Regions from separate parts of the Paenibacillus sp. FSL H8-0259 genome, predicted to be linked through region 3. Evidence: riboswitches for the same ligand, from Rfam matches in the RefSeq annotation. Region 3 holds a riboswitch; each other region holds the start of a gene.
What was found. A riboswitch is a leader RNA that binds a small molecule or an ion and turns the genes downstream of it on or off. The one in region 3 is predicted to bind thiamine pyrophosphate.

Region 1 (7,915 bases), 340 kb from region 3:
TATATCCATTGTCATAAGAAGTCTTTCGGTCAAGTGGAGGATTTCGTGTTCAAGAATCTGGTTGCCGGGCTGGAGCCGTTTCTCGACCCTGCGGAGATCGATGGTGCGTATTTCGAGACTTTGCCTTTTTTCGTGGACGAACGGATGCTGGTCCAGGCTTTCTACGGCTTCAACCGCGGGGAAGAATCGGATGAGATCAGTATCGAGCTGCGCTACCGTGCCTCCCAGCTGGATGGGCTGAATATGGAGGGTAAACCTTATACCAGTGCCAGCGATCCCGAATATATCGAACAGTATACCTCTGAGCATTGCTACAGCCGTTGGGGGCCGGACACCTATTATATGACCAATGAGCAGACCTTCTGCTGCCTGAGCCGGGCCGAAACTGACATCGCCACCCAACTGATTAACCAGATGTACGGGGAGTATTATTACGGGCTGCTGCTGAGTATTTTTCATAAAATCGTGCTGTTGAAGCTGGCCAATCTGCATTCCCGGCTGCGCATCAACCACGATTATGACGAGATCGAGAATCTGATCTTCCTGATTAATAAGTTCTCGGCCAAATTCTACTTTCTGGAGCTGATTTCGCAGTCGCAGGGACGGGAGATCTTCTTCCAGCTGCGCAAGGTTTACGGCAACGACGCCCTGTTCGATGAAGTGAAGATGACCTTGAATGACCTGTTCCAGTATCAGGATAAATTTCAGGCCAAACGCCGGGATACGCTGCTGATGGTCCTGACTGTATTTACGGTAATAAGCGGGATTTACGGGATGAATCAGGTCATTGAGGACTTGAAGGCACCCATCGATTGGAGCAAAATGCTGGAGTACTCTGGGTTTGAGTACCTGGCGCTGTTCCTCACCTTCTCCGGGATCGCAGTCAGTCTGGGCCTGACGCTGAGGGAGGCGTGGAACGGATTACGAAGCCGCCGTAAGAAGCGGTTCTATGATAAGGATTGAGGGGCTGCCGGTGACGGCGGCTTTTTTTATTATTCACTTCACAAATCTTCTGAGTGATCTTCCCGCAGGCATGCGTAGTAATACATATACGACTTATTAGTGGGTAACTCATGAAAAGAAATGCCGGAGGTTCCTATGACGCGTAATGATCATGACAGCCTGGACTGGCCCGGCCGGTTCAGAACTAAAGATAAGCAAGCTCTCGCGGATGCCATCGACTTCTACGGACCCGATGTGCACAGACTGGTCCGGCGTATTCTGGCCGGCTGCGGGAGTGCAGAGGATGCCGAGGAATGTGTCAGCGATGTGTTTCTGGCGGCCTGGAACAATATCGGACGTTACGACCCGTCACGCGCTTCCTTCCGCACCTGGATATTCCTGCTCGCAAAATACAAGGCGCTGGATCTGAGGCGTAAATTGCAGCCGGGACTTGGCAGGACGCTGAACGAAGCAGCACTTAACATGCAGAGCGGGACCAACACCGAACAGGAATTTCTACAACGTGAGGCAACGGGGGAATTGCTCCGCTATATCGGGCAGCTCCGTGAACCGGACCGCAGCCTGTTTCTGCGCAGGTATTACCTATACGAGAGTCTGGATGAACTGGCTGCGGCCTTTGGCTTCAGTAAAAAAGCTGTCGAGAGCCGTCTGTACCGCTGCCGGACAATGCTGAAGCAGGCTATACATCTGACTGGCGAAGATGGAAAGGGGGAACTCGGGTCATGGTAAAGGATATGAACAGCGGCGAGAAAAGCATATTTGATCAGCTCGATCTTCTGGAATTCAGCGAGGCTGAACTTGCACTGGACGGATTACTGTCGGAGCCTGAGTCAAGCCCCGTACCCGGGTCTAAAGAAGAGATTGCTTCGCTTGAGCGGATCAAGAGCCGTACCCTCGACCTTATTCAGACTGAACCGGCGCCTGAACTGCCTGCTGCTGTCCGCAAGCCGCGGCGGCGGGCAGCTATTGGAGCGGCGGCGGCCGCGATCCTTATGGCCGCAGGCCTGCTGGCGTTCTCCCCTGACGTCCAGGCAGGTCTAAAGCAAGCCCTTAGCTTCCTGCCCGGCTTCGGTACGGTTCTGGAGAGCAGCCCGGGCAGTCAGCTTTATGTTCTGGAGAAGCCCTACACTGCTTCCATAGGCAAGGGAAAGCTGACAGTCAATGCCGTACTTCTGCAGGAGAACAGCGGGACCATTACGCTGCGTGGACAGCAGACTCCCGTCATTACTGAATTTCAGGCAGACATTGGAGGGGACCGTTATACCTTTACTTCCAATATGCGGTCTTCTGCATCCGGAGACTGGTATGCAAGCTACAGTGCTGCACTTCCCGGAAATTTGGAGCTTGAAACCGCTGAACCGGTTACTCTGTATATCAATGCAGCAGCAGTCGGGCCACTGGTGCTTCAAGCACCGGTGACCGCCGATGATCTGCAGCATTTAGGTGCAAGCGATGTGCACCAGGATGTGCGGATTACGGCTTTTCCGGTTCGTCTGGATGACGGACTTGTCCGCGTTGAATTAGTTCCGGCCCTTTCAGATTCGTTCTCTGCCGTCCATTCTTATTCATTGGAGCCGCTGGTATCCTGGAATGGCCTGTATGTCGAGAATGCAGAGGGAGTCAAAGCAAAGGTTGAACCTCCTTCAACCATGGTCTACCCGTCGGAGTTCTCGTTCCGGGAATTGGCATCAGCTGAAGAACAGTCTTACAGGGTCGTCATCCCTTACATCGAAATAGCGGAACGAAAGGCACTCTCCCGGGAGGTCGTTCTGCCGCTGCCCGCCAGCGGGGAGAGTGCGCCCCTTCATATTACCGCTGAAATTGCCGGTTTCCCGGTAGAATTCACCCGCATTGAACGCAGCAGCGAAACGGCTGTCAGTGTAGATGTGGATGTGAAATTTGACCCGGGAGCGGCAAAGTCACTGACGCATTTCTTCATCCGCTATCCGGGTTCTGGGGACAAATATTCATACGGCTGGCAGGATACCGAGACATTCCCAAGAATCTTGAAGACTCTTCTTCTGGATGCAGAGCCCGGCGCGGATACGCTGCGTTTTAGAATGTCGGAGCCTCTATTCCTGCTCAAAGGCCCCTGGATTCTGCCGCTAAAGCTTGAAGATTAGGACGGGGAGACTGGACAACCGCAAGAGCGGCGTCTATAATACACCGTAAGAACATAGCAATACCCGTGAACTTCATAGAACCAGGGGTGCTGGAATTGGCCGGCTGAGATTGTATCCCACAAGATACTGACCCTTATACCTGATCTGGATAATGCCAGCGTAGGAATCTTCATTCAACCCCGAGCCCCTTCATGGGCCTGAAGTTGAACTCACCTTGCGCAAGTAACTGGCGTCCCGGTCTCCGGGGCGCTTTTTGGTATGGGTTACTCTGAATTTTGGAAGACTAGGGATTGCTGGAAGGAGAGAGAAGAGAAATGGGAGTCAAAAAAGTATTACCGCTGCTGCTCAGCTCTATGCTTGTGCTCGTGATGGCCGGATGCGGCAACGGGAACGTCAACCCGGGCAGCAATGCCGGAGGCAGCACACCTGCCGCCGGGAACAGCACCGCTGCACCTGAAGCAACCGCAGCCGCCAGTACCACCGACGCGCCTAAAGAATTGACCCCGGTTAAGATTGCGCTGGACTGGACGCCGAACACGAATCACACCGGCCTGTATACCGCCAAGGAGCTGGGATATTACGCGGAGGAAGGTCTTGACGTGGAGATCGTGCAGCCGGGTGCTGCCGGATCTGACGCCATGGTTACTTCCGGTGAAGCCCAGTTTGGCATCAGTGCACAGGAGGCGCTCACCCTGGCCCGCCTGCAGGATGTGCCGCTCGTCTCCATCGCCGCTATCATTCAGCATAATACCTCCGGCTTTGCCGCTCCGAAGGACCGCAACATTAAGACGCCGAAAGACTTCGAAGGCAAAACCTACGGAGGCTGGGGCTCTCCAGCGGAAGAAGCAGCTATGAAAGCCATCATGGACCCCGATGGCGGAGACGTCTCCAAAGTGAAATTGGTGAATATCGGCGAAGCTGACTTCTTCACTGCGGTGAAACGCGATATCGACTTTGCCTGGATCTTCTACGCCTGGACCGGGATCGAAGCCGAGCTGCGCGGCGAGCCGCTGGATATGCTGTACCTGAAGGATTATGCGCCGCAGCTGGATTACTACACACCGGTGCTGACCACCAGTGAGAAGGAAATCGCCGAGCATCCGGAAGTGGTGAAGGCTTTCCTCAAAGCTACGTCGAAAGGTTACCAATACGCGATCGACCATCCGGAAGAAGCGGCCACGGTCCTGTCTGATGCCGTGCCTGATCTTGATCCCGAGCTGGTGCTGGCCAGCCAGAAATGGCTCAGCCCGAAATACAAGGACGATGCCGCCCGCTGGGGTGAGCAGAAGCTAGAAATCTGGCAGAATTATGCCGAGTGGATGTACGGCCTGAAGCTGCTGGACAAACCGCTCGATGCCGCAAGTACATTTACGAATGAATTTTTGCCGGAAGGCCCATAAACACCGGTTGGAATAGTAATGACACTAGCTCACATGAGAGGAATGAATAATAAATGGCTAATACACTGCTTAGCATTCAGGTAATTCCCAAGGCTCCAAACAATGAGGATTCGATCCCTTACGTGGACACTGCGATTGAGGTAATTCAGAAGTCGGGGGTTAAACACCAGGTGAATCCGCTTGATACCACCATGGAAGGCGAGCTCACGGAGCTGCTGGAAGTTGTACGTCAGATGCATGAGGCACTGATTGCCTCCGGCAGCCCGAGCGTGATCTCCCAGATCAAGATCGCCCATAATCCCAGCGGCATCAGCATGGACAAGCTGACGGAGAAATACCGGCCGTGAGAAGCACCTGGAGACAAATCTGGCCGCCCCTTGTGGCGGTCATCTTTTTTCTGGGCGCATGGCAAATTGCGGTATCGGTGTTCCATATCCCGGCCTGGCAGCTGCCCAGCCCGTCCGATATCGCGCGTGAATCACGCGGCAATGCCTCCGGGATCTGGGCGCATACGGCCGCAACGCTGCGGCTGACCCTGATCGGCTTCCCGGTCGGCACCGGCATCGGCCTCATTGTGGCTCTGCTGCTCCATCTGCTGCCCTGGCTTAAGCGAGCGCTCTACCCGCTGCTGATCCTCAGCCAGAATGTGCCCTCCATTGCCCTTGGACCGCTGCTGATTATCTGGTTCGGCTTCGGCCTGCTGCCCAAAATCGTCCTGATCACCCTCGTCTGCTTCTTCCCGGTTGCCGTAGCGGCCATGGGCGGGCTGGCGCAAAGCGACAGGGTAATGTTGAACTATATGAAAATGGCCGGTGCAAGCAACTGGCAGATCTTCACCAAGCTGGAGCTACCCGGCTCCCTGCCCTCCCTGTTCTCAGGGCTCAAAATCTCCGCGACCTATGCCGTCATGGGCGCAGTGGTTGCCGAGTGGATTGGCGCGGACAAAGGGATCGGCTATTATATGCTGCTGCAGAAGGCCTCTTACCGCACGGACCGGATGTTCGTGGCCATTGTCATTATTGTGCTGCTGAGTCTGGTGCTGTTTGCACTGATTGCCTTGCTGGAGAAATGGCTCGTGCGCTGGAAACCGCGCAAGGAAGCTTAACACGTACAGGGTAACAATACACGCTATACTGAGCACGTTTGAGATAAAGCCTTAAGTACAAAAATTCTATATAGAAGGAGCTGACCGAAGTGTCTCCACTCACGAATACTGTACAGCTCAAGAAGGACGTCCCCGGCAGCAGCCTTGACGAGCCCAGAAGCGCACCGCCTGCACTTGAAGTCAGCAGCGTCTCCAAATCGTTCACGCACCGCCGCCGGGAGACGCCTGTGCTGGATCAGGTGTCGCTGACGGTAGAGCCGCAGGAATTCGTCTCGATTGTCGGTCCTTCCGGCTGCGGCAAAAGCACCCTGTTCCACATTATCGGCGGCCTGACGCTGCCGGACGCCGGAACCGTCAGCATGGACGGCATCCCGGTTACCGGGCAGCGCGGCAAGATCAGCTATATGCCGCAGCAGCCCGCGCTGTTCCCGTGGCGCAGCACACTGGACAATGTCCTGCTCGGTGCCGAGCTGCAGGGCGCGCCGCAAGCGGAGGCGCGCGAAGCCGCGCGCCACTGGCTGGCCAAGGTCGGCCTGGGCGGATTCGAGCGCGCTTATCCGCATATGCTGTCCGGCGGCATGCAGCAGCGGGCCGCCTTCCTGCGGGCCATGCTCGCTCCGCAGGAGCTGATGCTGCTCGACGAGCCGTTCAGCGCGCTCGATGCGCTGACGCGCGAGCAGATGCAGCGCTGGCTGCTGGAGCTGTGGGAGGAGAACCGCCGCTCCGTGCTTTTCATCACCCACAACATCGAAGAAGCGCTGCTGCTCTCCAGCCGCATCTATGTTTTCTCCGGACGTCCCGGCTCCGTCCTGCATACCGTAGATGTGCCGTTCCCGCGTCCGCGCCGCGATGAAATCACCGATGCGCCGGAGTTCCTGCAGCTCAAGCGCCAGCTCTCGCTGTGGATGCGCGAGGAGCAGGCCAAGAGCCTCTGACGTGAGTCGCCGCTATTTGGCCCATGTATGCTTAACCTAGCTATTCACATTTCCCGATGACCTGCCGTCTGCGATGGGGAGTCACATTTCCCGGAAATCCGGAGAAATCCTGCACTAAATACAACATTCCTCTCCTAATCCCCGCCTCTGATCCAAGATTGTTGTACAAAAGGCAGCATTTCTCCTTCTCCAAGCCTCTTAGCGGGAGAATTGCTGTATTTCGTACAACAATTCTCCCAAACACCCTATTAAAGGGGTACCAGAGTTGCACTACGTACAACATATTGCCTATTCAGCGTGAGCTTAAGATGCTCAATTGTCCCAGTGATTGCATTTGGTGCAACAGAATTCCCAATATTCTGAGATAAATCCCATTCTGCTGTATTTCGTACAACAGATTTCTGAATATTCGTCCAAAAACTCCATCTTTGCAGAGTTCTGCTGTACAAAGTACAACAGAACTGGCAGTAAATCCGGCTCCACCGTTCATCCAGGACATCTACATTTAACCCGTTACATCCAGTACCTACCTGCACCAGTGCCCCATCCTACATCTAGTACCCACCTACCTCCAGTAACCCGTCCTGCATCCGTTGCCCCCGCCTTCATCCAATGCCCCGGCCTACATCCAGCCCTTCTCCTCAGCCAGCCGCACCGCCTCAATCCGGCTCTTCACTTCCAGCTTGCCGAGAATCTCCGAGATGTAATTGCGGACGGTACCATAGGAGAGATGCAGCGCCGAGGCGATCTCCCCGGCACTCCGGCCCGCGCCGGCCAGCTTCAGAATCTCCCGCTCCCGTTCCGACAGCGGGTTCTCTTCCCGCAGGCTGCCGAAGACCAGCTCGGGGGACACCTCCCGGTACCCGTCCATCACCCGGCGGATCGCCTCCGCCAGCTTGTCCACCGGCTCATCCTTCAGCAGATAGCCCTGAATCCCGGCCTTCACGCCCCGCTCGAAATAGCCGGGCCGGGCGAAGGTGGTCAGGATGATGATTTTGGTGGCACAGCCCCGCGATTTCAGGATCTCCGCAACCTCCAGACCGCTCATCAGCGGCATCTCAATATCCATCAGACATACATCCGGCTGAAGACGTTCAATCAGCGCCAGTGCCTCTGCCCCGTCTCCGGCTTCCCCGGCCATCTCGATATCATCCTCCAAATCGAGCAGTGAAGCCATCGCTCCGCGCAGCAGCCGCTGATCCTCGGCAATTACGATGCTGATCATGCCGTTTCCCCGTCCTTTCTATCCTTGACTACTCTTGGCGTCACCACAGTTAACAATGTTCCTGCCCCTGTCCCAGTTCCTGTTCCTGACCCTATGCCACTGCCCGTTCCCGGGCCCAGGGTCAGAGAACCGTCAATCAGGGCCAGCCGCTCCGCCATCCCTTT
Region 2 (7,915 bases), 2.4 Mb from region 3:
CTACCGGCGTATGAATTATAAAAGTCGGCATCCCTGTATCCTGGCAGATCGGCGATACCTGGAGCTCAGCCATACCGATATTCTGGGCAATCGTGGTCAGTGCCAGTCCGGAGCGGGTCGCCTTGTCTTCCAGCGCACGCCCTCTGGCGACCGCCCGGCGTACATCACCCGGTAAATTCGTGGAGGTCTCTACGATCAGATTATAAATGCTGTCTTCAAAATGCTGCATCTTCATTCAGTCTCCTCTCCATCTGTTTCAAGCTGCCCTAACTCTGTTACAATTAGTTATTATCATATCATATTAAGCCGCTCATGAAAGGGGTTACTTAAAAATTGAACTACCATTTCTCTGCCTATCTCTACCGGCTGCAATATATCCAGCGCTGGAGCCTCATGCGCAGCACCGCCCCTGAGAACGTGGCGCAGCATTCGTTCCAGGTGGCCCTGCTGGCGCACATGCTGTGCACCATCGGCAATGTCCACTTCGGCCGGTCGCTGAACGCCGACCGCGCATCCACAATGGCGTTGTTCCACGACGCCACCGAGGTATTCACCGGCGACATCGCCACGCCGGTGAAGCATAACAACCCGCTGCTGCTGTCCAGCTTCCGCGAGATGGAGCGGGTCGCCGCTGAGCGCCTCGCGGCGATGATCCCGCCGGAGCTGAGCGCAGTCTATGCGCCGCTCCTGCAGCCGCAGGACAGCCCGCCCGGCTCCGAGGATGCCGGACTGCTCCGCTACGTCAAGGCGGCGGATGTGCTCGACGCCTATCTGAAATGCGTCTGGGAAACCGCCGCAGGCAACCGCGAATTCGCGGCCGCCCGGGAGCAGACGGCCGCGAAGCTGCACGGGCTCGCCCTGCCGGAGATGGAGTATTTCCTTACCCATATGGCTCCGGGCTTCGAGCTGTCGCTGGACGAGCTGTCTTCAAGCATGAGTCCGGAGAAGCCCGCCGACTAGCCGGAAACCGTGCGGCCTCTTGAAGAATGCAGCATCGCACCGTCCGTTTGGCCCTGCAATGCAAATAACCCGCCTCACGGCGGGTTATTTGCATCAAGTTAAGGCATGGCTAACGGCTCATCCAGGCTGTCCCAGTCTTTGAACACCGGCTGCAGCCCTTTTTCCTCGAGCATCTCCTTAATCTCCTGCACGCTGCGGTTGTCTGAGATTTCAAACTGCGGGGTGCCGCCTTCCAGAGAATGTCCGCCTACTTCGGTGGATACCCCTGCAGACATCCTGGTGATGCCGAGATGGACCAGATGATCGCGCAGGGCTGCCGGCTCCCGCGTGGACAGTGAAATACCGGAACGCGGCAGAAACAGGCGGTAGGCCAGGATAATCTGCACCAGCGCACGGTCGGTTACATCACTCGCAGGATTAAATTCCCCCAGGTACGGCCGAAAACGGGGAATGGACAAACCGATTTCGCACTCCGGATACTTGTCCTGTAAGTACCTGGCGTGCAGTGCAGTCGCGAGGGCCTCCTGACGCCATTCGTACATTCCCAGCAGGGCTCCGATATTTACCGAGCGGAATCCGGCCAGGCAGCCACGCTCAGGCGCATCCAGTCGGTTGCGGTACACCCGCTTGGGACCCTTCACATGCAGCTGGCGGTAAGTCTCCTGATGATAGACCTCCTGATACAGCGTCAGACCGTCTACTCCTGCCTGTCTGAGGTCAGCGTATTCTTCGGTAGTGAGCGGATTCACTTCAATGCTGACTGAAGAGAAATAGCCGCGGAGCACCTCCACGCAGTCTTTCAGATAACTGACCGGACTTTCATTCCGGGATTCTCCGGTCAGAATCAGAATGTGGCGCAGCCCTGTGGCTGCGATTGTTTCCGCTTCCCGCCGGACCTCCTCCAGTGTCAGTTTTTTGCGCGGAAAATCATAGATAGAGCTAAAGCTGCAGTAGGTACAATGGTTGACGCAGAAATCAGCCAGATACATCGGTGTAAACAGCTGCATCACATGACCGAATTGCGTACGTGTCAATCTATGCGCCTTCTGCGCCATCTCTTCGAGGTAAGGCTCCGCTGCCGGTGACAGCAAAGCCATCACCCCGTCCTCGTCCAGCCGCTCCAGACGAAGCGCCCGCTTCACATCAAGCGCAGTATACTGCTTCCATGCCCCCTCGTAGGGAAGCTTGTCCAGCCGTGTCAGCCTATCATAAAAGCTCATGTCCTTCCCCCCTCTTCATAAACAGCATCAGTCATGCCAGAAATCCGGTCAACGGCGAAGAAGCTGCGGCTGTCTCTTCCACCGGCCCCAGCCCGGCCAGATAGGCCTTCCGCCCCGCCGACACCGCTTCGCGGAATGCCTCCGCCATCAGCTGCGGGTCCCGGGCGGTGGCAATTGCCGTATTCAGCAGCACAGCGGCTGCGCCCATTTCCATCGCCTCAGCAGCCTCGGAGGGTCTGCCAATACCGGCATCCACGATGATGGGCAGACCCGTTTCTGATATCAGAATCCGGATCAGCTCCTTGGTCTGCAGCCCGCGGTTAGAGCCGATTGGCGCTCCCAGCGGCATGACGGCTGCAGCTCCGGCCGCCTTCAGCCGGAGTGCGGCTGACAGATCAGGACTCATGTAGGGCAGAACTACGAAACCCTCCGCAGCTAGGATTTCCGTGGCTCGGATCGTCTCGGTATTATCAGGCAGCAGATATTTCTGATCATTGATAACCTCAATCTTCACCCAGTCTCCCAGCCCCGCTGACCTTGCCAGCCGGGCAATGCGTACCGCTTCCTCTGCGGTGCGCGCACCGGAGGTATTGGGCAGCAGCGTCATGTGGGAAGGAATATGGCTGATAATATTGTCCTTGCTCTCCGGATCTACCCGGCGCAGGGCAACCGTAATGACCTGTGAACCCGAGCGGGCGATCACTTCGGGAATAAGAGTGTTGCGGCTGTATTTTCCGGTCCCGATGAACAGTCTGCTCGTTAAAGTAACTCCTCCAATAATCAAAGGATCCTGCATCATATCGCCTCCTGTGATAAGTCGCTGCCTTTATCTTAATTGCGTATTGGCGTATTGGCATTCTTGCATCTGCCGCACGCACAGTTACCAGTTACCTAGCCTCCGCCGACAAAATGAACCAGCTCAACTCGGTCACCTTCATTCAGCAATGTATCTTCATAAACCTCTCTGCCGGCAAGCTCACCATTCAGCTCCACAATAACCAGCTTCCCGGTCCACTCAGGCCGGGCCAGAAGATCAGCCAGCGTCCGGCAGCTCTCTTCATACCTTCCTCTGCGTCCGTTAACGGTCAAATTCATTCCAGTTCACCTCCTTTGCCCGGTATGGGGGTCATTCAGGACTTCAGCATATGCTGCGGCCTGAACGGATGATCTGTAAGCCTCAGCGGCGCCAGCAGGATCCGTCGCTCCGCATATCCCGGACATTACGGCTATTCCGGCAGCCCCCTTCGACAGAACGATTCCGGTATTGCCCGGTGTGATGCCTCCGATAGCAATCAGCGGTATACTGCTGGAGCGGACAGCCACTTCCAGCTGCTCCAGGCCCCGTTCCCGCTGTCCGGGCTTGCAGGCCGTAGGAAATACATGTCCATACAGACAAAAGTCCGCTCCCTGCTGTCCGGCGCGTGCCGCTTCCTCCGGGGAATGCACCGACCTGCCCAGCCGCAGGCCCGGGGCAATACCGCTCGCCTTGGCAGGCGGCAGGCTGTGCCAGGCCAATTGGACGCCGGCTGCCCCTGCTGCCAGAGCCACATCAATCCGGTCATTAATAACCAGCTTTGAGGGCGGAACCCCCGCTTGCAGCAACCGCTCTGCGGCAGCCAGAAGCTCAAGTGCGGACAGGGCTTTTTCCCGGAGATGGATATAATCCACCATGGTATGTACAGCAGCAGCCAGTCCGGCAAACTGCTCCGGATTCAGCCTCCCGTCCGAGATCAAATGGATTTCTTTCAGCACCTTCACCTTCCCTTCTATACGGCATTCCGGAAAATACAAAAAGACCGCCCCCTGTATCAGGAAGCAGTCCGGAATATAAGCAGGAATACCGGGTAAGCCGTTACCCCCGCTGCATTATTCATTCTCCACTTCCCTACGCTGGTATAAACCAGATCAGGTTCAAAGGGTCCGAACAGATATGTTCGTCTCAGCCTTGCGGCACCCCTAGTGATCGTTCATATTCTATTGTTCTTGCAGTTTGTATATTAGCATATTATTCCTGTAAGAGCTATTCTTTAATAGATTCAATTATTAAGTCCAGCGGGTTTAAGCGGCAAAAAAGCCAGCCTTCCGGCTGACTTTTCATCTGTTGAACGTTTGATTCTTTAAACAGTATAAACTTATCCGGCTTACAAAGCAGTGCCAATGGTCAGCCGTTAACGATCTCGCCGCCGTTCACATGCATGACCTGACCGCTTACATAAGAGGAATCGTCAGAAGCCAGATACACATAGGCCGGTGCCAGCTCCTCGGGCTGTCCCGGACGCTTCATCGGCTGGGTGCCGCCGAATTCACTGACCTTCTTCGCGTCAAACGTAGACGGAATCAGCGGCGTCCAGATCGGGCCCGGTGCTACCGCGTTTACCCGGATGCCTTTGTCTGCGAGATTCATCGACAGGGAGCGGGTGAAGCTGAGAATTGCTCCTTTGGTGGACGAATAGTCCAGCAGCTGCGGGCTGCCGCGGTACGCCGTGATAGACGTAGTGTTGATGATCGTGGAGCCTTTTTTGAGATGGGGCATCGCTGCCTTGGTCAGATAGAACATGGAGAATATATTCGTCCGGAACGTCCGCTCCAGCTGCTCGGCGGTAATGTCCTCAATGGTCTCCTGCGGATGCTGCTCTGCCGCATTGTTAATCAGGATGTCCAGCTTGCCGAGTCCCTCAATGGTTTTATTAATCAGATCCTGACAGAAGGCCTCAACCCCGATATCACCGGAGATCAGAATACACTTCCGCCCCTCCTGCTCCACCTGGCGCTTGGTTTCTTCCGCATCTTCATGCTCATTCAGATAGGATATCACTACATCTGCGCCTTCTTTGGCAAAATGAACGGCAACCGCACGACCGATTCCACTGTCCCCTCCGGTAATGAGTGCGGCCTTGCCCAGCAGCTTGCCTGCTGCCTTGTAAGCTGAGGTTTCAAACTCCGGAAGCGGATTCATCTCGCTTTCAATTCCGGGCTGCTGGTCCTGTACCTGCGGAGGCAGGGTTTTGACGGGTTGTTTGCTGGTGTCTGGCATAATCCATTCTCCTTTCGCTGTACCGTTATACTGTTTTTACTAATCATGTTAGGTTGGCTAAAAGTCTGGTGTTTATGCATCATACTTGCCTAGCAAAAATCGCTTTACGTTATTTTACTTACCACATAGGGAAGCCGGCCAAACAGAAAATCTTGAGTCCAACGCGTTCCCGCTCCATTTTAGAGCCTGCAGAAGGAGAGTTATCCTCATGTCCAAAAAATCAAAAAGCATCATCGTTGCCGTCAAAGGTGTCATCCTGTATCAGGGCAGAATCCTCATCGTCAAGCGGGCTGCCGCCGATTCTGCAGGTGCCGGAAGCTGGGAATGTGCCGGAGGCAAAATCGAATTCGGTGAAAGCCTGGAGGCTGCACTGGAAAGAGAAATTCTTGAGGAAACCGGACTGGCGGTTACGACAGAACGTATCCTTTATGCGGTGACCCTGCTCACTGACCCTGCTAGACAGGTAGTGATTATCACCTATTTATGCCGCGCAGCCCGTGGCGAAATCCAGCTCTCGGAAGAGCATACCGATTACCGCTGGTGCACCGTGAGCGAAATGAACGCCCTGCTGCCGCCGCAGATTATCGCTGACTTTCAGGAGCACGGCATTTTTGAGCTGGAAGGGTTGTTACGGTAAGTAATGAACGGTTTCTACAAGAATATTATATATATCCGGACATTTTTATATCCTATACTTTCTCTTGGAAGACAACCATCTTCACTGGAGGGTTCACTATCTGCCATGGGAAATGAAAATGAGATTATACGATTGACTAACGCGACGTTAATCGACGGAACGGGGCGCCAGCCGCTGTACAATGCAAGCATTGAAATTGTTAATGGCCGGTTCGGCATGATTGCCGGGCCAGGGAGCAGCGGGCTGGAGCATGACTCAGTAACGGAGATAGATCTTGAGGGGCTTGTGGTCCTGCCGGGATTTATTCATACCCATGCACACACCAGCTTCAAATTTATACAGAACGAGCCTCTTCACGGGTACCATAAGGAATATTTAGCCGCCTGTCTCTCAGAAGGAATAACCACGATCCGTGACGAGGGGATGACTACAGCCGCAACGCTTGACGATGTGACGGCACACACACAAGCGCTGGACCGCGGATCTTTTCCCCGAATAATCACAACCGGCAAAGTCTTCACGGCTCCCGGCGGGTATGGCGGGCAGGCCCCTATCGGAGTTGGAAGTGCGGATGAAGCCAGATTGAAGGTCCGCGAGGTATTAGAACAAGGGATACATTGTATCAAAACAGCGCTTGAAGACGGTTACGATTCCAGTACAATCGGACTGCCACAGCTGAATCAGGAGCTTCTGGAGAGTATCTGCAGGGAAGCCCGGAGGATGGGGGCTTATGTGTCAGCTCATGTAACCAGTGCACGCAACCTTCAGATTCTGGTGAATGCGGGGATTAACGATGCTGCGCATATGATTTACGACCGGCTGGACGATGACCTGATCCGGCAAATGACAGCCTCCAATATCCGGATCGTCCCCACACTCACTGTATTGAAGATGTTTCAGGACAAATTCGGCGCCCCTCTGTTAGAACAAGGACTGGATAATGTCCGGAGATTCATCCAGGCAGGCGGAGAGATTGGCCTCGGGGATGATTTCATCGAAGAAGAAAGCCCGTGGTACAGGCTGGGAATGCCATGGGAAGAAATTCGTTTATTGGGCGAGGCGGGTCTCACCCCGATGCAGATTATCACAGCCGCCACTTCAACCGGTGCAAAGATATGCAATCTGGCGGAAGAGATTGGCACGATTGAGACGGGCAAAAAGGCGGATCTGTTTGTGATAGAGGGCAACCCGCTTACGGATATAGACAATCTCCGGAAAGTCAGATTTGTGATGATGGACGGCAGGGTCGTATCGAAATAGGGGGTTATATTGTTTGATTTAAGACCGCTTTCCCAAGGAAAGCGGCCTTTTTCAATTTATAGTGCCCTGTATGGTTCCCGGCAGTCCTATCTACAACTGATCCGCCACTGCCTTCAACGCAATAATCTTGTTCGCCGCCGTTACCTCCAGCACCGCCTTCTGCGCATCCGTCAACTACATTTGGCCCTGTTACCTCCATGGAGGCACATTGTGTTCGATTTTTCGCATACATTCGGCTTGATCACCTCCCCGGAAGCTGATTGTATTCGATTTTTCGCATACATTCAGCACGGTTACCTCCGCGGAGGCACCTTGTGTTCGATTTTTCGCATACATTCGTCCCGGTTACCTTCTCGGAGGCACATTGTATTCGATTTTTCGCATACATTGCCCCTCATCCGCTCCCGCTTCCGGGATATTCAGCGGGATTCCTGAGGACAAGAACACATCGTCCTTCAAACGGATCTGCTTCAGTGTCTTACACAACAAAAGGCCCTGGCAGCCTAAGCTGCCAGAGCCTTTGATACTCGCGTTCCTCCCTATAAATCAGGAGCCAGGTTTAAATAAGGCGACGGTACACCATGAAAAAGATCATGATAACCAGCACGACCATCAGCAGCAGGCTCATGGTCCGGATCTTGGCGGTTTCGGCAGAGACATCACGGTTCTCCCGCATTCCGGCCGCAGCCAGGCGCAGGGGTCCGCTCATTATGCCGCCAAGCGCAAACATCGCCAGGAGCAGCACAACAACAACGATCATCCAGGCGACAGAATAGTCACCCTTGGTCATCATATAGCCTCCGG
Region 3 (7,915 bases):
GGTGCGGGAAGAATTGATCATTTCTATGATGTATTTACCGCAGGCAAGGCAGATGCCGGACTTGCGGCAACTATTTTTCACTATAAAGAGATTGCCATTCATGATTTGAAGGCTGATCTGAAGCAAAGAGGGGTAGAGATCCGATGAGCGAGGACAAGAAAGATATAGCGCAGAGCCAGCAGGAGGCATTGTCAGGCATCCGCTGGAATGAAGCTGGCCTGCTGCCGGCAGTGGTGCAGGATGCCCGTACCCTGGAAGTATTAATGTTCGCCTATATGAATCCGGAGTCACTACGGCTGTCTCTTGAGAGCGGCCAGACCTGGTTCTGGAGCCGTTCGCGTAGTGAGCTCTGGCATAAGGGCGGAACCTCCGGCAATACCCAGGCCATCACCTCCATCCATTACGATTGTGACAGCGATACGCTACTGGTGAAAGTTGTGCCGGAAGGACCGGCCTGCCATACGGGTGAGAACAGCTGCTTCTTCCGCGAGATTCCCCTCGATGCACCGGCAACAGCTGAAGCAGCTGGGGGTACAGTTAACTCGGCAGCAGCAGGCCATGACCGCTTTGCTGTACTGGGTGAGCTGGAGCGCGTAATTGCCGAGCGGGAAGTGAACCGTCCGGAAGGGGCGTACACTACTTATCTGTTTGATAAGGGCGTCGACAAGATTCTCAAGAAGGTCGGCGAAGAAGCCTCCGAAACCATTATCGCCGCCAAAAATAAAGATAATGCCGAGCTTCGCCTTGAAGTCAGCGATCTGATCTATCATTTACTGGTCCTGCTGCAGGAGCGGAAGCTTCCGCTGGATGAGATTCTGGAAGAGCTGAGTGCCCGCCATGAACGGCCTCGCCGGGACTAGGAGGAAGGTTCAGCATGCGTATTGATTACCATACCCACCATGAGCGCTGCGGCCATGCCGTAGGGAAGCTTGAAGAGTATGTGCAGCGCGGCATAGCGCTCGGGCTGCAGCAGCTTGGACTGTCCGATCATCTGCCGCTTATCCATGTAGATCCGGAGCACTATTATCCCGAGATGGCTATGCCGCTTGCGGAGCTTCCGCGTTATGTGGAGGAATGTCTTACGCTGAAGGAGCGCTACCGCGGAACGATTGAGCTGCGGGTGGGGCTTGAAGCGGATTATATCGAGGGATATGAAGAGCAGATCCGCGAGCTTTTAGCACCCTATCCGTGGGACTATCTGATCGGGTCGGTGCATTTTCTCGGAGAATGGGATATTACGGACCACCGGCAGACCCATGGCTGGGAAGGCCAGGACGTGATGAGCGTCTACCGCCGATATTATGATGCAGTGCAGAAGTCGGCGTTATCGGGATTATATGATATTATAGGACATATGGATGTCATCAAAAGGTTCGGTTACGGGCCGCAGACTCCGGAAGGAAGAGCCGAGGCCAGAGCACTGGAGCTTGAGACGCTCAAGGTTATATCCGGCAGCGGAATCGCGATGGAGCTGAATGCTTCGGGACTCACTAAGCCTTGCGCCGAAATGTTCCCGGCTGAGCATGTGCTTCAGCAGGCGTATGCCCTGGGCATTCCGCTCACCGTGGGCTCAGACGCCCATGACCCTCTGAAGCTGGGAGACGGCTTACAGGAGGCGCGGGAAATGCTGTGGCGCACGGGCTTCCGTGAACTGGCTGTGTTCGAAGGACGCCGCCGCACATCCGTCCAAATATAAGAATGTATAGGCTTCGCGCTATATATTATCCTTCTATTTCTCGCTGAAACGGTACCGTCCATACAAGGACGGCAAAGCCGTTTCCACTTGCGTTCGAAGTTTAAATTATAATCCCAGGAGGGTACTATGCATCATCAATTACGTATTTTTTCCGGTTCGTCGAATCCGAAGCTGGCCGCTGATATTGCGGAGCGCCTTGGCGCACCGCTGGGCCTGATTAAGCTGACACGTTTCAAGAGCGGCGAGATATATGTGCATTATGAAGAGAGCATCCGGAACTGCGACGTATTTTTGGTGCAATCCCTGGCTCATCCGATTAACGAGCTGTTTGTAGAATTGCTGGTTATGATCGACGCTGCCAAACGCGCATCGGCAAGAACAGTGAATATTATCGTTCCTTATTACGGGTATGCCCGGCAGGAGCGCAAATCTGCGCCGCGTGAGCCGATCTCAGCCAAAATGGTTGCCGATGTGCTGACCACTGCAGGAGCTACCCGCGTGATAACTATTGACCTGCATGCAGCGGCTATCCAGGGTTTCTTCAACATTCCCGTGGATCATCTGACTGCGCTTGATCTGATCAGCGGCTATTTGAAGATCAAAGGCCTCTCCGATCTGGTAGTCGTATCACCCGATGCAGGCCGCGCCTCCATGGCTGAGAAGCTGGCCAGCCGGCTGGACTCTCCGTTTGCCATCATGATCAAGAAACGTCCGGCTCATAACGAATCGGTGATTACCCATGTCATCGGAGACGTTGAGGGAAGAACGCCGATTATTATTGAGGATCTTATTGATACGGGGACCACGATCGTCAATGTGGTAGAAGGGCTGAAGGAGCGCGGGGCCCGGAACAGCATCGTCTGTGCCACGCACGGGCTGTTCTCCGGAGATGCGCTGGAGCGGATGGATCATCCCAATATCGACGAAATTGTCGTCACGGATTCTATTGCGCTGCCGGATGAGCACTCCAGCAGATTCTCGGTGCTCTCTGTTGCACCTATGCTGGCAGAAGCCACACGTATTATCATCGAAGGCGGTTCCATAGACAAGCTATTTAGAGACGCGGGGATATAGTCCCTGCGTTTCTTTTTACAGTTATGCTGCAGCAGCAACTTTTCAAGCTTTTTCCTCCCCTTAACTCTCCTCCCCGGTTGAGAATCTCACTACCACATGTGGTATACTGTGTGAAGAAGACAGCCAAGTCCATAAATGGAAACGAAAAGAACACTTAAGACAGGGAGTATGGGTATATATTTGATGCCGCTCTCCTATTTTTCGTTAGGCTAGGGAAGCTTACAAAGGGAGGTGCCTTGCTTCCATGATTGAGAAAACTTCAGAGAATGATACGGACAGCGGTAATGTGATTCCGGTCACTCTGGATGCCAATTTTTTCTTTGAAAGAGCCGTACGGTCGCTTGACCGCTTTCAATATGATAAGGCATTAAAGAATTTTCGCAAAGCTGTTGAATATGAGCCGGATAATCCGGTGAATCATTGCAACATGGCGGGTATATTATCTGAGATGGGTAATTACACAGCATCTAATGAGATTCTGACCCATGTACTGGAGAAGATTGATCCCGCAATGACCGAATGTCATTTCTATATGGCTAATAATTACGCCAATATGGAAAGCTTTGAAGAGGCGGAGCGTTCGCTGGTCACGTATCTGGAGGAGGATGCCAGCGGCGAGTTCATGGCCGAATCCGAAGAGCTGATGGAGCTGCTGCAATATGAGCTGAACCGTCCTGCTCCGCTTGTGCGGATCCGCAGCCGTGAGGGTGTGGTCGAGCATGACCGGGCCCGCAGTCTGCTGGAGGAGGGCAAGTTTCCCCAGGCCGTAGAGCTGCTGGAAGAGATCATTGCGATCTCGCCGGACTTTCTGGCTGCGCATAATAACCTGGCCCTCGCTTATTTCTATATGGGCCGGTTTGCCAAAGCGAAGGAATGCCTGAACGAGGTGCTGAAGCAGGACCCCGGTAATCTGCATGCGCTCTGCAATATGGCGATCTTCCTGCAGTATGCAGGTGACAAGGAGCAGCTGGATTCTCTGCTGGGCATGCTTGAAGCCACTGTGCCTTTTCATCAGGAGCATGTATTCAAAATGGCCACGACGATGGGCATCCTGGGCAGACATACTGCAGCATACAGCCACTTCCGGCGTCTGCTGAAGGATGAAGAGGTCGCCGGAGACGCCGGCCTGTATCATTACTGCGCAGCAGCGGCCAGCAACAGCGGCCTCTACACTGAAGCGCTACGCTGCTGGAGACAGGCTGCGAAGCTGGACCCTGAGTCTGCCGTGCCGGCATTCTTCCTGTCCCAGCTCCAGCAAGCCCGGGGAGAAGACAGACCCATGCCTGCTGTCAGCTATAATTACCAATTGCCTTTCCAGGAGCAGCTTAAGCAGTGGAAGGGGAATACAGGCAAGTTCACTGAAGAAGTACGGAACAATCCGCTGCTGCGAGCCTCGTTCTTCTGGGCGCTGCGCTACGGCGATTCCTCCACGAAGCTGCAGGTGACCGAAGCCCTGCGCTGGATTGAGGATGAGGAGATGTCCGAGGTACTGCGCGGAGTTCTGGAGCATCAGCCGCTCCAGGAGGACCGGCTGCAGGAGGCGGCGCTGTTCAGCCTGCAGCGGCTGATTGGAGAGAATCTGGAAGAAGCTGCAGCTCCTGAGGAAGAGCCGTTGCAAGCGGCTTCCAGCCCCAAGGGCCCGGCTGAATGGAAGGAAGACTGGCAGCGGATTATCGATCATACGGTGGCCATGATGGACCGGAGATATGATGCTGTGCAGAAGAAGGATGCAGAGTTTATCTGGAAGCAGTTCATCGGCAGCCTGTATCCGGATGTACCGTTATTCCGCAATGACGGCGGCTGGTGTGCGGCACTGGAGTATCTGACTGCCAGGCTGCACGGGCGTCCGGTCACCTTCCGCGAGGCGGCACAGCGTTACGGCGTCTCGGTCTCCATGGTAAGCCGCTATGCACGGCGGATCGACAGTGAATGCGATACCCAGGGCATGCTGCCGGGAACGGACGGCTTGTCGCCGTCCACCAACAATATTTGAACCCTTTTTTCAAATATAAGAATCTATACGTTTCTCACGATAACTTATCCTTATATTTCTCGCTGAAACGGTACCGTCTTAATAAAAGGACGATAAAGCCGTTTCCACTTGTAAATACAAACCTACTTGTAAGGAGGCCAATGTAATGTACAAAACGATTGTAATCGGAACAGGCCCGGCCGGGCTGACTGCCGCGATTTATCTGGCGCGCGCGAACCTGAGCCCGCTCGTAATTGAAGGCTTGCAGCCGGGAGGACAGCTGACAACGACGACAGAAGTGGAGAACTTTCCAGGCTTCCCTGAAGGAATTCTGGGTCCTGATCTGATGGACAACATGCGTAAGCAGGCCGAACGCTTCGGCGCTGAATTCAAGAATGGCTGGGTGGAGTCGGTTGACTTCTCACAGCGTCCGTTCAAGGTGACTGTAGACGGAATGGGTGTACTGGAAGCGGAGTCGGTCATTATTTCGACCGGCGCCTCCGCCAGATACCTGGGTATCCCGGGCGAGCAGGAGAATGTAGGACGCGGGGTCAGCACCTGTGCGACCTGTGACGGATTCTTTTTCCGTAACAAAAAAATTGTCGTGGTCGGCGGCGGCGATTCCGCGATGGAGGAAGCCAGCTTCCTGACCCGCTTTGCTTCCAGCGTAACGCTGGTGCACCGCCGTCCGGAGCTGCGTGCTTCGAAGATCATGCAGGACCGCGCACGCGACAACAGCAAGGTGTCATGGGCACTGAACCGCACGCCGCTTGAGGTAACCGTCGGCGATACCGGAGTTAAGGGCATCACCGTCCTTAACAATGAGACGGGACTTACCGAGCTGGTGGAAGCGGATGGTGTATTTGTCGCTATCGGACATACACCGAATACCGCTTTCTTAGGCGGGCAGATTAACACCGATGCCAATGGCTATATAGTGGTTAACCCGGGCACCACAGAGACGAATATTCCCGGCGTATTCGCTTGCGGCGACGTGCAGGATACGCGTTACCGTCAAGCCATATCGGCAGCCGGAACCGGCTGTATGGCCGCCATGGATGCCGAGAAGTTCCTGGAAGGCACGATGGTGCATGACTGGAGCGAATCGCTCGATAAATAACCGGAGAAGGTTCTTGTTATTTACGGGTTTACAAAAAAATCCTATACCAGTAGAATGTATTTAATTAGATAAGATACCCACTAGGGGAGCCTGAATAGGCTGAGACGGGAAAAGTGAATTTCCGGACCCTTGAACCTGATCTGGATCATACCAGCGTAGGAAAGTGGAGTCGGACCTTTTTTTGAATACAGTCTTATTGGGCTGTTCCTTTGATAAAGCCGCTCCAGGTGGAGCGGCTTTTTGACTTGCAAGAATTCATATGCCTTGTGCTATACATGATTCTTCGGCTCAGTCTGCTGCGTGAAATCTTATCTGATTGGCTCATAGGGCGAAGAGGAGGAGATTAGAATGCCAGAAATGATGAAGAACGAAGAGGTGGACCTTTCCCGATTTCCTGCAAGCCGCAAAGTGTATGTAGAGGGCTCGCGCCCGGATATTCAGGTTCCGATGCGGGAGATCAGCCTCAGCAGAACCGAGGGCGTTGCCGGGGAAGAGGAGAACGAACCGCTGCGTGTCTATGACACAAGCGGAATTTACACCGATGCTGCGCAAGAGGCTGACATTCGGAGGGGGCTGCCGCCGCACCGTTTATGCTGGATTGCGGAGCGTGGCGATTCGGAGGAATACACCGGAAGAGCTGTGCAGCCGCAGGATAATGGAATCCGCAGGGGCGGGCCGCCCGCAGAGGCTTATCCAGGGCTGCAGCGGAGTCCCCTGCGGGCACATGCGGGCAACAATGTTACCCAGCTGCATTATGCGCGGCAAGGGATCATTACTTCGGAAATGGAGTATATCGCGATCCGCGAGAATACCCGGCCGGAATTCGTAAGGGATGAGGTGGCCGCCGGACGGGCCATTATTCCGGCCAACATCAATCATCCCGAGAGCGAGCCGATGATTATTGGCCGTAACTTCCTGGTTAAGATCAATGCGAACATCGGAAATTCTGCGGTGTCTTCTTCTATTGAAGAGGAAGTGGAGAAGATGCGGTGGGCAACCCGCTGGGGGGCCGACACCATCATGGACCTCTCCACCGGCTCCAAGATTCATACCACCCGTGAATGGATTATACGCAATTCTCCTGTGCCTGTCGGCACGGTGCCCTTATACCAGGCGCTCGAAAAGGTGAACGGCATAGCCGAGGATTTAACCTGGGAGCTCTATCGCGACACGCTGATTGAGCAGGCGGAGCAGGGGGTCGATTACTTTACCATTCATGCCGGGGTGCTACAGCGCTATATTCCGCTGACTGCCGGAAGAATGACGGGAATCGTATCACGGGGCGGCTCGATTATGGCCGCTTGGTGCCTTGCCCATCAGCAGGAGAACTTTCTGTACACACACTTCGAAGCTATATGTGAGATTATGAAGACGTATGATGTGGCCTTCTCTCTGGGGGACGGACTTCGTCCGGGTTCTATAGCAGATGCCAATGACGAAGCTCAATTCGCTGAGCTGGAGACACTGGGAGAGCTGACAGCGCTGGCCTGGAAGCACGATGTTCAGGTAATGGTTGAGGGCCCGGGGCATGTGCCGATGCACAAGATTAAGGAGAATATGGACAAGCAGCTCGAGATTTGCCGGGAAGCCCCTTTTTACACCCTGGGTCCGCTCACTACCGATATTGCACCCGGTTATGATCATATCACTTCAGCCATCGGGGCGGCGATGATCGGCTGGCTCGGGACGGCTATGCTGTGTTACGTTACACCCAAGGAGCATTTAGGTCTGCCTAACAAGAATGACGTGCGCGAGGGAGTCATTACCTACAAGATCGCTGCACATGCCGCAGACCTCGCCAAGGGGCATCCGGGTGCACAGGACAGGGATAATGCGCTGTCCAAGGCACGGTTCGAGTTTCGCTGGCGAGACCAGTTCCATCTCTCTCTGGACCCGGAAAGGGCGCTGGAGTATCATGATGAGACGCTTCCTGCGGAGGGGGCGAAGCAAGCTCATTTCTGCTCTATGTGCGGTCCTAAATTCTGCAGCATGCGGATTTCGCATGATATCCGTAATTCCTACAGATTGAGCAGGTCGCTGTAAAAAGGCAAGT

Region 1: it holds a riboswitch for thiamine pyrophosphate, as region 3 does, so the genes downstream of both, NSU01_RS02175 (ABC transporter substrate-binding protein) here and thiC (phosphomethylpyrimidine synthase ThiC) in region 3, are expected to answer to the same signal.
Region 2: it holds a riboswitch for thiamine pyrophosphate, as region 3 does, so the genes downstream of both, NSU01_RS10910 (thiamine phosphate synthase) here and thiC (phosphomethylpyrimidine synthase ThiC) in region 3, are expected to answer to the same signal.

The regions. Positions count from the first base shown of each region.
Region 1 covers NZ_CP150147.1:497,054-504,968, reverse strand. The annotation lists gene NSU01_RS02190 (hypothetical protein) at 1-963, shown strand, start outside; gene NSU01_RS02185 (sigma-70 family RNA polymerase sigma factor) at 1,099-1,692, shown strand; gene NSU01_RS02180 (hypothetical protein) at 1,686-3,086, shown strand; TPP riboswitch at 3,159-3,269, shown strand; gene NSU01_RS02175 (ABC transporter substrate-binding protein) at 3,401-4,486, shown strand; gene NSU01_RS02170 (MTH1187 family thiamine-binding protein) at 4,540-4,833, shown strand; gene NSU01_RS02165 (ABC transporter permease) at 4,830-5,591, shown strand; gene NSU01_RS02160 (ABC transporter ATP-binding protein) at 5,681-6,526, shown strand; gene NSU01_RS02155 (response regulator transcription factor) at 7,149-7,751, opposite strand; gene NSU01_RS02150 (sensor histidine kinase) at 7,748-7,915, opposite strand, start outside.
Region 2 covers NZ_CP150147.1:2,584,523-2,592,437, reverse strand. The annotation lists gene NSU01_RS10935 (fumarate hydratase) at 1-229, opposite strand, end outside; gene yfbR (5'-deoxynucleotidase) at 334-960, shown strand; gene thiH (2-iminoacetate synthase ThiH) at 1,059-2,180, opposite strand; gene NSU01_RS10920 (thiazole synthase) at 2,212-2,976, opposite strand; gene thiS (sulfur carrier protein ThiS) at 3,072-3,275, opposite strand; gene NSU01_RS10910 (thiamine phosphate synthase) at 3,282-3,971, opposite strand; TPP riboswitch at 4,046-4,148, opposite strand; gene NSU01_RS10905 (SDR family oxidoreductase) at 4,342-5,214, opposite strand; gene NSU01_RS10900 (NUDIX domain-containing protein) at 5,423-5,851, shown strand; gene NSU01_RS10895 (amidohydrolase family protein) at 5,957-7,111, shown strand; gene NSU01_RS10890 (hypothetical protein) at 7,671-7,915, opposite strand, start outside.
Region 3 covers NZ_CP150147.1:154,188-162,102, forward strand. The annotation lists gene hisF (imidazole glycerol phosphate synthase subunit HisF) at 1-147, shown strand, start outside; gene hisIE (bifunctional phosphoribosyl-AMP cyclohydrolase/phosphoribosyl-ATP diphosphatase HisIE) at 144-860, shown strand; gene hisJ (histidinol-phosphatase HisJ) at 875-1,696, shown strand; gene NSU01_RS00790 (ribose-phosphate pyrophosphokinase) at 1,823-2,770, shown strand; gene NSU01_RS00795 (tetratricopeptide repeat protein) at 3,015-4,763, shown strand; gene trxB (thioredoxin-disulfide reductase) at 4,909-5,862, shown strand; TPP riboswitch at 5,935-6,041, shown strand; gene thiC (phosphomethylpyrimidine synthase ThiC) at 6,211-7,905, shown strand.